2 regions of the Desulfonatronovibrio magnus genome follow, and region 2 is predicted to be linked to the other one. Evidence: riboswitches for the same ligand, from Rfam matches in the RefSeq annotation. Region 2 holds a riboswitch; the other holds the start of a gene.

Region 1 (7,391 bases), 230 kb from region 2:
GATTGGAATGAAAGTGGTTATACTGAAACGAACCTCCTTGCCGGTGACTATCAGGTTGAATTCATGGATATAGATGGGTGGGATAGCCCCCCAACCAGAAATGTAACTATCCGGGGCGATGAGACAGCAAGGTTAAATGTGACCTATGTTCAGCAAACAGGAGGGCTTACTGTCATTATTAATCCCCTTGAAGCAAGGGATGCCGGAGCTCAATGGAGAATAACTGGTACAGATCAATGGTACGGTAGTGGAGATACGATATTAGATATTGAAGCAGGTGAACATGTAATTGAGTTTGCAAGGGTTCCAGGATGGTTAAGGCCTGCTAATCAGATTGTGACGATTATTGGTGATGAGACCATAGTATTATCTGTAACTTACCAGCAGGGTGGGGACTTACAGGTTTTTCTTGAGCCGCTTGAAGCAAGAGAGGCAGGCGCTGGGTGGAGGCTGGCAGGCATCGTTCCTGACTTGGAAAAGTTTCCAAGCGGTTGGTACGATGAAGATTTGGTTACAATTTTTGGACTCAGGCCTGGAATTTATACCATGGAGTTTAATGCCATACCAGGCTGGATTAAACCTGAAAATATTACAGTCAGAATTACTGCAGGATCAACCACTTTCCAATCTGCGAGGTATGTGATTTCAACTGAAACAGGATCTTTAAGGGTGTTCATAGAGCCTGCTCCGGCTGCTTTTCTTGGAGCGAGATGGAGAAGGGTTGGTACAGATGTTTGGCTTCATAGTGGAGATTTGGAGAAAGGATTTCCCGAAGGTACTTATACTGTTGAATTTAAGCCTGTTCCAGGTTGGGTGCCACCTGGCAATAAGGCTGTTTCTATTCACAGGGGCGCCCCCCCATCAAATATGACAGGTTATTACCAGTCGCCTCAGCCAGGTGTGAGGATAATGAACTGGCTGGAGTCTGTTTATCCCGCTCTTTTGCCACTGTCCAACTTGCATGTTCAACAAACAGATGGCTGGTATATTAGATATTACCCGGACTCAGATGCTTATCTTGGTTCCAAAGGGGGAAGATTGTATTACTATGCACCACAGATTGAGGATGTAATTCATGACCTTGGTCTTGAGGATAGTTGGATACCACACGCCAGAGAATCAGGCTTCTGATTTAGTTGGAATTTGATTGTCTAAACATATTTGTTTACAAATGCTTAAAACTCTTAAATAATTGATTGATATCTTTAAATTAATTCTCAGGAGATAACTGATGTCCAGGTATTATTTTGGCTTTGTTACGATAGTTATATTTGGCTTGATGCTAATGTCTTGTGGCGGAGGCGGCAGTTCTGTCACTGCAGTTTCTTTGGAAGCTGACAGAACTCAGCTTGCTCCAGGTGAAAGGGCCATGCTTATCGCTACTGAAGTGCAGGCACTGCCTGAAAGTGATCCTTATTGGGATAGAGTAAAATTTTCATTCAGGACAAACAACTCAGGAGCCAGTCTTGACGTCATAGACAGGCGTTTGGATGGAAACCTGCAAGCCAGAGCGGTTTACATTGCTGGAGACAACCCGGGTATCGATGTTGTTGAGGTTTCTTTTGAGAGTGGCGCTAAAGCTATTGTCACCATAACTGTCGGACACCCGGTAACTTCTGTTTCTTTGACAGCAGAATCTACAGTACTTTTACCTTCAGCAAGAACTGAGCTGGTGGCCAGTGCTCAATATGATTTTCCCCCTGATTTTCCTGAGGCTGTAAATTTCTCATTTCGAACCAACAATTCCGGTGCCTACTTGGATGTGATTGATGAGCGCCTTGATGGCAATGATGAGGCTCGCGCCATATATATTGCCGGATCAGAGCCTGGGATTGATGTTGTTGAAGTATCTTTTGCCAGTGGAGCCAGAGCTACTGTCACCATTACAGTTGGCTACGGCGTGAGTCGCATCAGGCTGGAGCAGTTTGGATGGGACATAAGGGCAACTGCTTTGAATGCTCTTGATATGCCTGTGCCTGATGCTGAGCTTGATTTTGTTATTACTGCCGGAGAGATTGAAAGCTCAGCTACTACAAATCAAAACGGAGTAGTTGAAGTCAGCTTTACTCTGCCACCTGAAGTAAATACCGCAAGGGTAACTGCTTCTTCTGGAACTGTAAGTGCTACTCTTGATGTTGTGAGGACAACACTCACGAGATCCATAACAACTACATCAGATCAAGTTGGAGGTACTTCTTACATAGTCTCATCAATTCGAATGGAGCACTTAGAAGATGCTGTTCAGGTTATAATGTCAGGTGAAGATGGTACTTCGGTTGTCGGCGTGCCTGTATTTTTTTATATTGATGGCGACCTTTTGGATAAGGGGTTGATTACTACTGACGAAGATGGTAGAGTGTTACTTAAATTATCTGTTGATGATTTAACTGATAAGCAAATCAAAGCTGAAGCAGCAGGACTGTCAGCTTCTTTCTTTGTAAAAATAATTGACTTGATTGATTAAGTTGTATCTGCTCTCCACACTTGGGGTTTCATCAGATACTCTTAAGTTCTTTTAATTCGCCCGCTTTAAGGGGCATGTAGTTTAGTCACTGGGGGAGGTTTTTTCCTGAGATTCCGGATTTGCCGGAAGACCCCTGGAACCTGATCCGGTTAATACCGGCGTAGGAAAGTGGCACTGATTCATAGATAATGATGCAGGTTGATATATTACCGAATCATGATTTTTCAGGGCTGTTTTCCATTGGGGAAGACAGCCCTTTTTTTTGGTTAAAAATTAACTGTTGGAGGATGAAATGGCACTTGATGAGATTGTGATTTCCAAAGCAATTATTGACACTTACACCAAAAAGCTTGTGGATTGTCTGGAGTTGGACGTGGCCATTTGCGGGGCAGGCCCTTCAGGAATGGTTGCAGCCTATTACCTGGCTAAGGCAGGTAAGAAAACAGCTGTTTTTGAGCGAAAGTTATCCATTGGAGGTGGAATGTGGGGTGGCGGCATGATGTTTAATGAGATTGTTATTCAGGAAGAGGCCAAAAACATTCTAGATGAACTTGGTGTAAGATCAAAGCAGTACGAGCAGGGATACTTTACTGCTGATTCAGTTGAGGCGGTCTGCACCATTGGCTCTAAGGCCTGCCAGGCTGGAGCAAACTTTTTTAATCTGGTATCAGTTGAAGATGTTATGATTAGAGAGAATCGGGTAACAGGGCTGGTTATTAACTGGTCTGCGGTGGACAGTGCAGGGCTGCATGTGGATCCATTGACTGTTAGAACAAAGTATATGGTTGAGTCAACAGGTCATCCTGTAGAGGTCATGCAGGTGATTCAAAGAAAGATTGACGCCCAGCTTCATACCCCATCCGGGGCTCTTGAAGGCGAAAAGTCCATGTGGGCGGAAAAAGCAGAGCAAAGCACCCTGGAAAATACAAAAGAGGCTTTTCCAGGGGTTTATGTCTGCGGCATGTCTGCCAATGCCACATTCGGATCATTTCGCATGGGGCCGATATTTGGCGGAATGCTTATGTCTGGCCGTAAAGTAGCACAGAGTATCATTGAGGCCCTTGATAGCTGATTTCAGCATAAGGCATATCTTCTTTATTTGTTGATGGGGACTGGTTCTCTTGGAGTTTTTTCAATAAGTTTCATATAGTTGAAAAATATAACTGGACTGCCAGTCCCTTCTAAGTAACTAAAACCAAATTACCAACAAAATCAGACGTTTATAATTTTCACAATTTTAAGATTTTTACATATGATTGATTCTCAATTACCAGAAAAGTTCCGTCAAAGATGAGAGCTTTACGCCTGGCACCGGGACTGTCCCTCGCTGTGTAAATTTTATCATTTAAGCAAATTTCTTCCAGGAACCAATGCAGCATCAATCTTTTTTAAAGTACCTCGCGGGGACTGTCCCAATTTCCAGAAAAGTGACAGACTCGTAAAGTTACTCACACGTTTGGTCCTGGTCCGCCCAGGTGAGGAGCTTACAAGTAACTAAAACCAAATTAGTAATAAATTCAGAATATTATGGTTTTACCATACAGATTGCTTCGGTCGCTCAGGCTCCCTCGTGGGTGACAGGTTTTGCGCAACTACATCCCTGACAGCTCAGGTGTCATTGCGAGCGAGTCTTCGAGCGGGCAATCTCTAACGCGTTAAGGCTATTTCAAGTTACTCACAAGTTCGGTCTCGGGCCGCCCGCGTGAGGAGCTTACAAGTAACTTTAAAAAAAACTGGACCCCGGATCAAGTCCGGGGTGACGGTTAAAGCAAGTTTTTACTCTTTACCGTCATTCCGGCGAAAGCCGGAATCCAGGTTTTTTCTTGTTCCAAAGCTCCAGCCTGGGAATACCTCTTTTTTGTGTCTCCAGCCACACTTTGAAGAAGGGCTGGAGCCTCAATAACTAAACTTCCCCAGGCTGGAGCCTGGGAACGAGGGGTAAGGCTATTTTAACTTACTCACAGTTTTGGTCTCAGGCCCCCAGGTGAGCAACTTCTACGGAAATTGGGACAATCCCCGCGAGGAATAATTTATAACATTGATGCTGCATTGGATTCTGGCAGAATTTGCCCTTGGAGAGGTTAAGAAATCACTTGTTTATGGATTAAAAACCAACTATTTATCGTCTGAGTCGTTATTTCAAGCTTGGAAAACATAAATTATACCTCATCAGACAAAATATGATTTTTGATTCATTATTCTGGATACTGGGTGGCTGGGTTATCAGAATCTGTATGATTCCTGTTATTGGAATGCGTAAGGATGACCCCACCACAAGCCTGGCCTGGGTGGCAGTTATTTTTCTGGCTCCCTGGTTCGGACTTATCATGTATCTGCTGGTGGGTGAGTATGGTTTGAGCAGGCCTCGGCTCAGTCGCAGACTTAAAAGTCATCAGGATTTTCACAGGATTAATTCTCAATATCTCGAATGTCCCAATTATCTTGGCTGCCAGGTGAATGATGATTACCGGGTGCTTGTTAATCTGGCCGAGAGACACGGTGGTCTTCCATTGCTTGGCGGAAACCAGGTATTGCTTATTGCTAATACTGATGATTTTATTGAACATCTTGTGCTGGATATCAGCAAGGCCTGTTCTCATGTCCACCTCCTGTTTTATATATTCAGAAATGATGAAACTGGGAAAAAAGTAGCACAAGCCTTGGTTGATGCCAGAAAAAGAGGTGTAGAATGTCGGGTTCTGGCAGATGCTGTCGGCTCGAGAGGAATGTTTTCTCAACTTGGGCGATGGATGAGCAGCAAGGGAGTAGAGGTCTATCCAGCCTTACCCGCCAATCCATTAAGACTCAGGCTTTCCAGACTGGATATCAGGAATCACCGTAAGCTGGCTATTATCGATGGACAGACTGGATACACAGGATCACAAAATATAGTAAATTCTGACTTTGGTCATAAAAAGGCCGGAGAATGGCATGATGTAATGGTCAGGATTAAAGGTCCTTCAGCGAGGCAGCTTCAGGCTGTATTTGTAGAAGACTGGTATTATGAAACAGATCAGGTTCTTGATTTTCCAGATCTTTATCCAGGTGCTTCGAGAGACGGAAGTGCCGCTATACAGGTGGTGCCCACCGGTCCAGACCAGCCAACAGAAGGGTTCCAGGATATATTGATCCAATCGATTCAGTCTGCAAGAACCAGAATATCCATTGCCTCTCCATACTTTATTCCCAGTGAAGGTTTGATAACAGCTCTGCGGCTTGCTTCAGCAAGGGGAGTAAGGGTAGATATCATTGTACCTGATCGCAGCGATCACCTTCTGGTGGACCAGGCAAGCGCCTATTATTGCGGTGTGGCTCTCAGGAATGGATGTAATGTGTACCTGTTCAACGAAGGTATGCTTCATAGCAAAATAATGACAGTGGATGATGATATGGCAATGGTGGGTTCCGCCAATTTTGATATTCGATCTTTTTATCTTAATATTGAACTGGTTACCTTTATTTTTGAACCGGAATTTATTTACAATCTCAGAATGCTGCAGAATTGCTACAAAGGGCATGCTACTGCCATAAGACCTGAGGCCTGGTTGAGACGGCCTCTTCCAAAAAGAATGGTTGAAGGAGTGGTCAAGATATTCAGTCCTCTATTATAGTCAGGATAGTGTCACTCAGAACACCTGTGCGACGGAACACTATCTTCAGGAGACGCGTTCTCTGATAACGGCAAAAGGCTGGTATGGATCCACCCGCTGGCCAATGCCAGTTTTAATCTCCATCACTTCTGCATTAAACGGGGCATGCACTTCTGATCTGGTTAGATGATAATCCAATTGTTCTATATGCGAATAAATTCTGGCCAGGTCATGCCGTAATTGTGACAGCGCTGGTTCATACTGAGTCATGGGGTCGGGTTCAAAGTATCTTCTTGTCTGAAATCTATACCATTCCTGACGTTCAGCAAGAGCCCGTCTTTCCAAGTGCGCCAGTCTGCTCTCTAATTGCGAAGCATCAATAATTGCCTGTTGGCGCGCAATAATATACTGTCGGGTGTTTAGCTTGATCAGCAGTTCTCCTTTCTGCACGCTACCTGTTTCAACCAGACCAGGTGAAATGTACTCGACTATTCCGGTTATTTCTGTGAAGATGGCAGAGGAAGAAGGAGGGCTTTGCATGGCAGGCTGTTCATCTGTTGAGTGACTCGTATCATCCTGAGCTAGCTTTATATTATGGTTGTAAGCAGTTTCCTGATTTTCCGCATGTGGTGGAGGAGACATCTGTTTGCTCACAAAACCGCCTGCAAATGCTATCAGTAAAATTGCTCCAATAATCAGAAAATGTTTTTTGACATTACTGGGCGAATGGTTGATGCTGACCGGAAGATTACTATTATCCATGATTTTTTCCGTTTTTTAAAAATGTAAAATTATCAGCTATCAGTTATCGGTTCATTGTTATTGGTAATCGTCTCAGTCCGTTGCGAACTGGACCGAGCATATGAATAACTTCTCAAAGCCTGACTATTTGAACTTATGTTAACTTTTTCTTCAACTAATAACTAATAACTAATAACGTATCTGTTTAGCGCTTTGCATGTGGCATGGGGACTGGCTCTTCCGGGACCCACTTGTCCCAAAAAATGAGATATTTTAAGCACAAAATGATGTTCAAGTGGGTCCCGGAGTGCCTGTCCCCTGCTTTCCTTAAAAGCGCTAAACAGATACCTAATAACAATTAACCGATAACTTTTTAACTCTCCAACTATGACTAACAGTATAGTGTTATGAATGAAATAACTGTGCCAAAAATAATGAAATCAAAAAATATCAGCAAGATAACAGTGGTAACTGCCTACGACTATACCATGGCCAGACTTGTTGATCAATGTAATATTGACATCATTCTGGTGGGGGATTCCCTGGGCATGGTTACCTTGGGATATGCTGATACCTTGCCTGTGGATATGCGGGAT
Region 2 (7,391 bases):
GTGCACATTCGGTTTCCTGGCCCCCATTCTGGCCATTATCACTGTTCAGGAAAAGGTTGGAACAGGCATTACCATGATCATTCTCTTTGCTCTGGGGCATTGCCTTCCCATTCTGCTGGCCGGCAGTTCCGCTGCTTTTGTCAGGCGTCTTCTTGAGCTGAGAGCCTGGCATGGAGCCGGTGTCTGGTTTCGAAAGGCTGCAGGCATCGTCATTGCCTTACTTGGAGTCTACTTCATTCTTAATCCCTTTTTCGCAACATAACAAGGACCACCGGGAACAGCCACTTTTGCCGACCTTTCAATTAGCTACAATCGAATATGTAATAAATTCAAAGCATTATGGCTTTGCCATACAGATTGCTTCGGTCGCTTAGGCTCCCTCGTGGGTGACAGGTTTTCAGCAACCACATCCCTGACAGCTCAGGTGTCATTGCGAGCGAGTCTTCGAGCGCGGCAATCCTTGTTGCGAGCGAAGCGAAGCAATCTCGTGCTAAGGCTGATTTTTTAGTTACTCGCAGGTTCGATCCCGGTCCCCCCGGGTGCCGAGCTTAAAACGCAATACAATCTGACTATCCGGGGAAAAAGAGCAGTCCCCTTACAGCTTAAAATGTCGCTGTAGTACTACTCTGCGTCGGGAAACAAAGATGAATGGTGCTCCACAATTAGCCAGTCGTCTCCTTTCTTATGATAAACAAAGGTAAACCTGGCCGGCACTGCTGCCCTGTCTCCACCCTTGACCACATAAAATGTATATGCTCCAGAATTGATGGCTATATCACCAAATATTCTGATATTTTCATGCTGCACTGTGCATGCCGGTTCTAACTGAACCAGAAATTCAAAATATTCCCTGATTTCATCACTGTTGCGCCTTATCCTGGCTGAAAGAGTCGGCAAGAAAAATGCATCTGAAGCATACATGGCCATGATTTTTTCAATGCTGCAGCTTTTCAGTGCGGAGCACCATCCCCGCAAAAAACTGGATATATCTTTTTTTTCCATAATAAAACTCCAAATTTACGCCACATGAAACTTAAAGCTGCAAAAAATCAGCCACTATCCATCGCAGCCTGAGCATCAATCAAAAGGCGGTTAAATTCAATTTCTGGTGGCAACAACAATTCCTGAAAAAATCATCAGTCCGCTGACAGCATGTATCCATCCAACAGGCTCTCCCAAGACAAGAAAAGCTCCCAATCCACTGAAAAGGGGAAGGCTGTAATATATAATTCCTGCCCGGGAAGGTCCTATTCTCGCTATGGCACCAGTCCAGAGATAAAACGAAATCAGTGAGGCACCTATGCCTATATACAATATTGAACCAATAACTTCCAGAGTGAATGTGGGCGCTCCATGAATGGCCATTTCCCATCCTGCCCAGGGAAGAAGCATAATCAGTCCCAGCAGAAAAGTAGACATGAGAAACACCCCCTGACTGACTTCTTCCGGTTTTTTGCGAATGAGAATACTGTAAGCTCCAAAAATGACAGCAGCCATAATCATCCACAGATCTCCCCCGGCAAATGACAAGCTTAGAAGAACTGACAAATCAGCCCTGGTAATAAGCAGAACCACCCCTGAAACAGCAAACAGCACACCCCCTGCCCTGGCTGCGGTTATTTTCTCACTTAGAAAAATTCGAGCAAAAATGATTATAAATATTGGAGTTGAAGTTGCAATCAAGGATAGGTTTAAGGCTGTTGACGTATGGGCAGCCACATAGATCAGTGTATTAAAAAGAGTCACGCCCAGCAATGAAGCAGCAGCGAGATAACCAAAGTGTTTAATGACAATATTTCTGGACTTCCACATACCTGGCCCGGCCAGGGGAAAAAGGGCCAGACAGGCGGTAAGCCATCTGAGCATGGCCAGAGTAGCCGGATTAACAGCTTCATTAAGCCCTCTGGCCACTATAAAATTTCCTGACCAGATCATGGTCGCACCAAGGGCAAAGGCAATTCCGGCCCTTTTATGGGTTATCACATTTTCTCCTCACAGCTCACTGCGCAAAGCTTTCCGCACATGGAGCATCCTTTTTTATCTTCAGTTATGACCAGCTTCTGTCTGACAAGTTCCCTGTCTAAGGAATTGCTGACTATTCCTTCCCAGTCAAGATTCTGCCTGCACTTAGAAATTGCCATATCCTTATCCCATGCCCCGGGCACTCCCTTTTCAAGGTCAGCTATATGAGCTGCTATGCGGGCGGCCATCACTCCCTGGTACACATCGTTTTCACCTGGCAGGCCAAGGTGCTCTGCAGGAGTGACATAGCAAAGAAAATCTGCTCCGGCTGCACCTGCTATAGCGCCGCCAATGGCAGATGTTATATGATCATATCCGGCTGCAATATCCGTAGGTAAAGGCCCAAGCACATAAAATGGAGCATTGTTGCAAAGTCTTTTCTGCAGCTGAATCTGACTTTTAATTTGATTTAAAGGAACATGCCCCGGTCCCTCAATCATGGTCTGAACCCCCCTGGCCACGGCTCTTTTGGCCAGCTCTGCCAGGATCATAAGTTCCTCAAGCTGGGCAGGGTCCATGGCATCAGCAATGCAACCCGGTCTGAATCCGTCTCCAAGGCTTAAAGTAACGTCATATTTTTCAGCAATATCCAGAAGGCTGTCAAAATCCTCATAAAGTGGATTTTCCCGGTCATGTCTTTTAATCCAGTTCATATGAATTGAACCGCCCCGACTCACACATGGCATGACCCTTTCAGACACCTCGAGCTTTCTGACAGAATCTCTGGTGATTCCACAATGCACTGTAATATAGTCAACTCCTTGTTTGCACTGCTCTTCAATTTCCCTTAAAAGCGTCTCACCATCAATGTCGCTCAAAGGCCTGCCGTCCCGCACCATTTTTGCTGCCAGACCGTAGATGGGCACAGTTCCAAGCATTGTTGACGAATTTTCAAGAAACATGGTCCTGATCTGATTCAGATCACCTCCGGTAGAAAGGTCCATTATGGAGTCCGTTTCTGCTTTAAGGGCCATGAACAGCTTGCTTTTTTCAAGCTCCAGGTCAGAGCTTTCACTGCTTGTGCCCAGATTGGCATTGACCTTGGTTTTCAGCCCCTGACCTATGGCTACAACTTTGGCAAAATCATGATTGATGTTTTTGGGGAGCACAGCAAGACCGGAGGCAATCAAATTGCGCAGCTTAGAGGCATCAATGCCTTCATGGTCTGCTGCCTTTCTCATTTCCGGGGTTATGTTTCCTGCTCTGGCCTGTTGAAGTTGCGTATTCATAAAAAAAACCTCCTGTAATTGGTTTCAGGAGGGACAGAAGTAAACTCCAGGTATAAGCTTGTATTTCTCACAAGATGCTGAAATCACTTCGCCAATCCCTCCGCCGGCATTATCCGGATCAGGTTCAAGGGGTACTGTCTCAGCCCATTAGATGGACGCCCCCAGGCGAAATTGCATTTAATCAGAAACACAGGGATAATACAACCAAATTCCCTCAAACTACTTTTTTCACAATTAATATCATTACAGCGTCAAACAGCTACCTTTTTTCATCATTCAGACGAAAAACGGAATCCAGGGTAAGCAAGAAAATAATTTGCTTCCTCAAACAGAAACCCTGTTGACTTTTACTATCTGCTGTCAGTAAAGTTTATCCAATACTGCACGTATCTGGTTAGACCTTTACATATGGCACGGAGTTTTGCTCCTGCCTTCATAGATGCAGGAAAAACACTTTAGAACAAGGACAGAACATGGATACAACAGCTTTGAAAGAAACCATAAAAAAAGAACTTCCGGAATTATTAAGGGATGATCCATCTCTAAGCGACTATATTTTACGCTTAACGAGAGAAGTCTATGCTGACAAGGATGAAACCCAAAAAAGTGTATCTGAAATACTGGATGAAATGCGTCGTGATCGGGAAGAAAACGCACGCAAGTGGGATGAACAAAACAGAAAGTGGCATGAATACAATAGACAATTAGATAAACAAAGCAAGAAATGGGACGAGCAAGACAGAAAGTGGGATGAAAATCAAAAAGTCATAGTAGCTCTATCCAAAAAGATTGATCGATCCATAGGAGCTTTGGGGGCAAGGTGGGGACTACGTTCTGAAAAGGCTTTTCGTGACGCTCTGGCAGGCATACTTGAAGAAAACTTCGGCGTAGAAGTCATCAACATTACTGAGTTTGATGATGCAGGCGAAGTGTTTGGAAAACCTGATCAGATTGAGCTTGACATCATCATCAAAAACGATCTGCTCATCATTTGTGAACTTAAGTCATCCATGAGCAAATCCGATATATATACTTTTGAACGTAAAGCTCGGTTTTATGAAAAAAGACATCAAAGAAAAGCAGACAAGCTAATTGTCATTTCTCCCATGATTGATGCCAGAGCAGAAAAAATTGCCAGAAAGATGAATATAGTGACCTATGGTGACTCCATCGAGGTAGAGCAACTCTGATATGGCCTCATTCACTGTAAACGAGTAATGCTCCCCTTTAAACATTGCCATATCGTTACCATTTTTCAGTATGAACTCGCTCAGGCTTAAACCTGCTTTCAGATTTTGGGCTTTGATCCGGATAACCTATAACAATATAAGCCAGGGGCACCACATGTTCAGGAAGGTCGAACAATTTTGAAAAACCTTGCTCCCTTTGTTTGATTGGGTGGATTCCTGTCCACACTGCACCCAGGCCGAGACCATGACTTGCCAGCAGCATATTCTGCACTGCTGCTGAACAGTCCTGCACCCAATAGCCGGGAAACTTTTCAAGGCTCAGATCACCACAGACCAGAATCCCCAAGGGAGCATTCTCTGCCATGCCAGCATAAGGGTTGATTTCTTTAATGGCTGTCAAAGCCTGTTTATCCCGAACAATAATAAACTGCCATGGCTGCGCATTTCCAGCACTTGGAGCCATCATGGCTGCTTCAAGAACATTTTTTACTTTCTCATCAGATACAGGCTTGTCCTGGTACTTCCTTATACTTCTCCTGGTCATTATTGCCTGAATTACGTCCATATTCACCTCCAGATTTTAAGTAGATAAGCAAATACCTACTATCCACTGCAATAATATGTTGTCAACTCCGGGTTTGCATTGTTCTTCAATTTTCTTTAAAAGCATCTCATCCGGGCGGACCAGGACCGAACCTGCGAGTAACATAAAGTAACATAAGATAGCCTTAGCGCGAGATTGCTTCACTTCGCTCGCAACAAGGATTGCCGCGCTCGAAGACTCGCTCGCAATGACACCTGAGCTGTCAGGGATGTAGTTGCTCAAAACCTGTCACCCACAAGTGAGCCTAAGCGACCGAAGCAATCTGTATGGTAAAACCGTAATGCTCTGAATTTATTAAATATACATTTGTAGTTACTTGTAAGCATCTCATCCGGGGAACCCTTTCAGGGAAAATAGACCAGTCCCCGTACAACATCCAGGGGCCAAACTATTACATACAACCTAATTCCCTCAAACTATATTTACTCAATGAATTCAAGAATAAATAAAATTTGTACCGCAGTTTTAACTGCCTGTCTCGCTGCCTATCCCCTTCCCATACTCAGCGCTGTGCCCATAAACAGCTTTCCTCATGAAATGAAGGCTGATCTGATCCTGGAAAACGATTTTTTCAAGGCCAATACTAAAGAACTGACAGGCACGCCCATAAATCATCCTGAGCAGCATATGGCTGCCCTGCAGCAAAAACTTATGGGAAACAGCCAGAGTTCTTCAGAAGAAGCTCATAACAAAACATTGGAGCTTATCATGAACAACAGTCTGTCAACCGCTCTTCCTTCTACCGCACCAGTTGCTTCAAGCTCAATTCCTCAAAGTGTGCTTCTAAGCAGAATAAAAACTCAGAATACTGATTCAGAAAAGACGGTTGGCAAAGATCCTGGCGTCATGGACGAAACGACTTCCGGTTCAAGGATAAGAATGGCCATATCAGCTGATACTCCGAGATTTCCAGTTAACAAAGTACGACAGAAAATTGACTTTCAGGCCCGCATCAACCAGCCAGACCTCCAGAATATGAACATTTCAGAGCAGGACGATCCTGCAATAAACTTCTTCAGCAATCTGGACGACCTGATTAACCATAGACGAATTAGCTCAGGTTTCAATTCCCTTTCACTGCAATCTACATTTATAGAAAAGCTGATCAGTCCTGCTCAGGACAATGTCGTCCCTCATCTTCTCAGACAGGAAACTCTCAATGAAATTCTGGCAAGAGTTCCACCGTTCAGAGAACATGAACCAGACCGCAAGGGCAAGGTGAATGTATTGTCAGATTACATGGAACATGCTGCATACAGGGCTCAAAATCCTGCCCAGCCTGCGCAGAGTGTTCAAACTGAAGCTGTAAGGCCAGGACAACTGGCGGCGAGATTTGAATCTGTCAACAGTTCTGCAGCCATTGGTTTCGACAGAAAGGGAGGAACATGCTATGGAATTTACCAGCTTTCATCAAAAATGGGAACCATGGGTGAGTTCATAGAGTTTCTTCATGACAAAGCACCTGATCTATCTAAGCGTCTTCGACAGTCTGGACCAGCCAACACTAATGGCCGCTCAGGCAAAATGCCTGCTGAATGGAAAAAAATTAATGAAGAATACCCTGAGCGCATAACTGATCTGCAGCATGAGTTTATTTACAGCAAATTTTATCTTCCTGCAGCCAGGGGGGTTCGGGCAAGAACCGGTCTTGACATGGAGCAGGCATCACCTGCTCTAAGAGAAGTGCTTTGGAGCACAGCCGTGCAGCACGGAGTTCATGGAGCCATGAATATTTTTCAGAGAGCAGCCACAGCTGTGAATTTTCAACCGTCTGACAGACAGGACCGGGAGATGATAATGGCTGTTTACAATGAACGATCCAGGAGATTCACAGGTTCAAGCGAAATTGTTCGAACCGCTGTCCTGATAAGATTCAGTATGGAGGTTAAAAAGGCCCTGGCCATGCTTAATGATTCTACTGACACTTAAGCCTCATGCATGAAGGCTGAAAAAACAGCAGCCTTACTGAACACCGGTTAGAACCTGTTGCAGCGGTGTATCTGGACATCGCTGATATAAGCAACGATGGCGTAATCTTCGAAATAAGTATAGGAAAGGTGTTCTAAAATCGACTGAGCCAGGGTGCTGTTGCAGATACTGGTGAGACAGATACTGCTGCTCTGATCAAAGCCGCCTTTACGCTTGCCCCGCGTGCCTTCACCCCGGACATCCCAGACTGTATAGCCGGTGACCCCAAGACTTTTAAGGTCCTTTACCAGCATTTTTTCCAGAGCAGATTCTGCAATAATGGTTACGAGTTTTCGTTCAACCGGTGACATAAGTTAGCCTCCCAAACCGTGGACAAAGCTCGCCATCGCATAATAGATGGGGATGCCCGCCAAAATG

Evidence for each region. A riboswitch is a leader RNA that binds a small molecule or an ion and turns the genes downstream of it on or off. The one in region 2 is predicted to bind thiamine pyrophosphate.
Region 1: another riboswitch for thiamine pyrophosphate. It lies ahead of LZ23_RS12790 (sulfide-dependent adenosine diphosphate thiazole synthase); the one in region 2 lies ahead of thiC (phosphomethylpyrimidine synthase ThiC).

Annotation. Positions count from the first base shown of each region.
Region 1 is NZ_KN882175.1:181,490-188,880, reverse strand. Features, by position in the region: gene LZ23_RS12800 (collagen binding domain-containing protein) at 1-1,131, shown strand, start outside; gene LZ23_RS12795 (Ig-like domain-containing protein) at 1,232-2,464, shown strand; TPP riboswitch at 2,545-2,648, shown strand; gene LZ23_RS12790 (sulfide-dependent adenosine diphosphate thiazole synthase) at 2,757-3,536, shown strand; gene cls (cardiolipin synthase) at 4,645-6,075, shown strand; gene LZ23_RS12780 (efflux RND transporter periplasmic adaptor subunit) at 6,121-6,816, opposite strand; gene panB (3-methyl-2-oxobutanoate hydroxymethyltransferase) at 7,203-7,391, shown strand, end outside.
Region 2 is NZ_KN882175.1:409,141-416,531, forward strand. Features, by position in the region: gene LZ23_RS13750 (cytochrome c biogenesis CcdA family protein) at 1-262, shown strand, start outside; gene LZ23_RS13755 (SgcJ/EcaC family oxidoreductase) at 622-1,002, opposite strand; gene LZ23_RS13760 (DMT family transporter) at 1,099-1,983, opposite strand; gene thiC (phosphomethylpyrimidine synthase ThiC) at 1,980-3,251, opposite strand; TPP riboswitch at 3,329-3,424, opposite strand; gene LZ23_RS13775 (PD-(D/E)XK nuclease family protein) at 3,725-4,441, shown strand; gene LZ23_RS13780 (nitroreductase family protein) at 4,497-5,006, opposite strand; gene LZ23_RS22710 (VgrG-related protein) at 5,475-6,974, shown strand; gene LZ23_RS13790 (P-II family nitrogen regulator) at 7,022-7,324, opposite strand; gene LZ23_RS13795 (sodium-dependent bicarbonate transport family permease) at 7,328-7,391, opposite strand, start outside.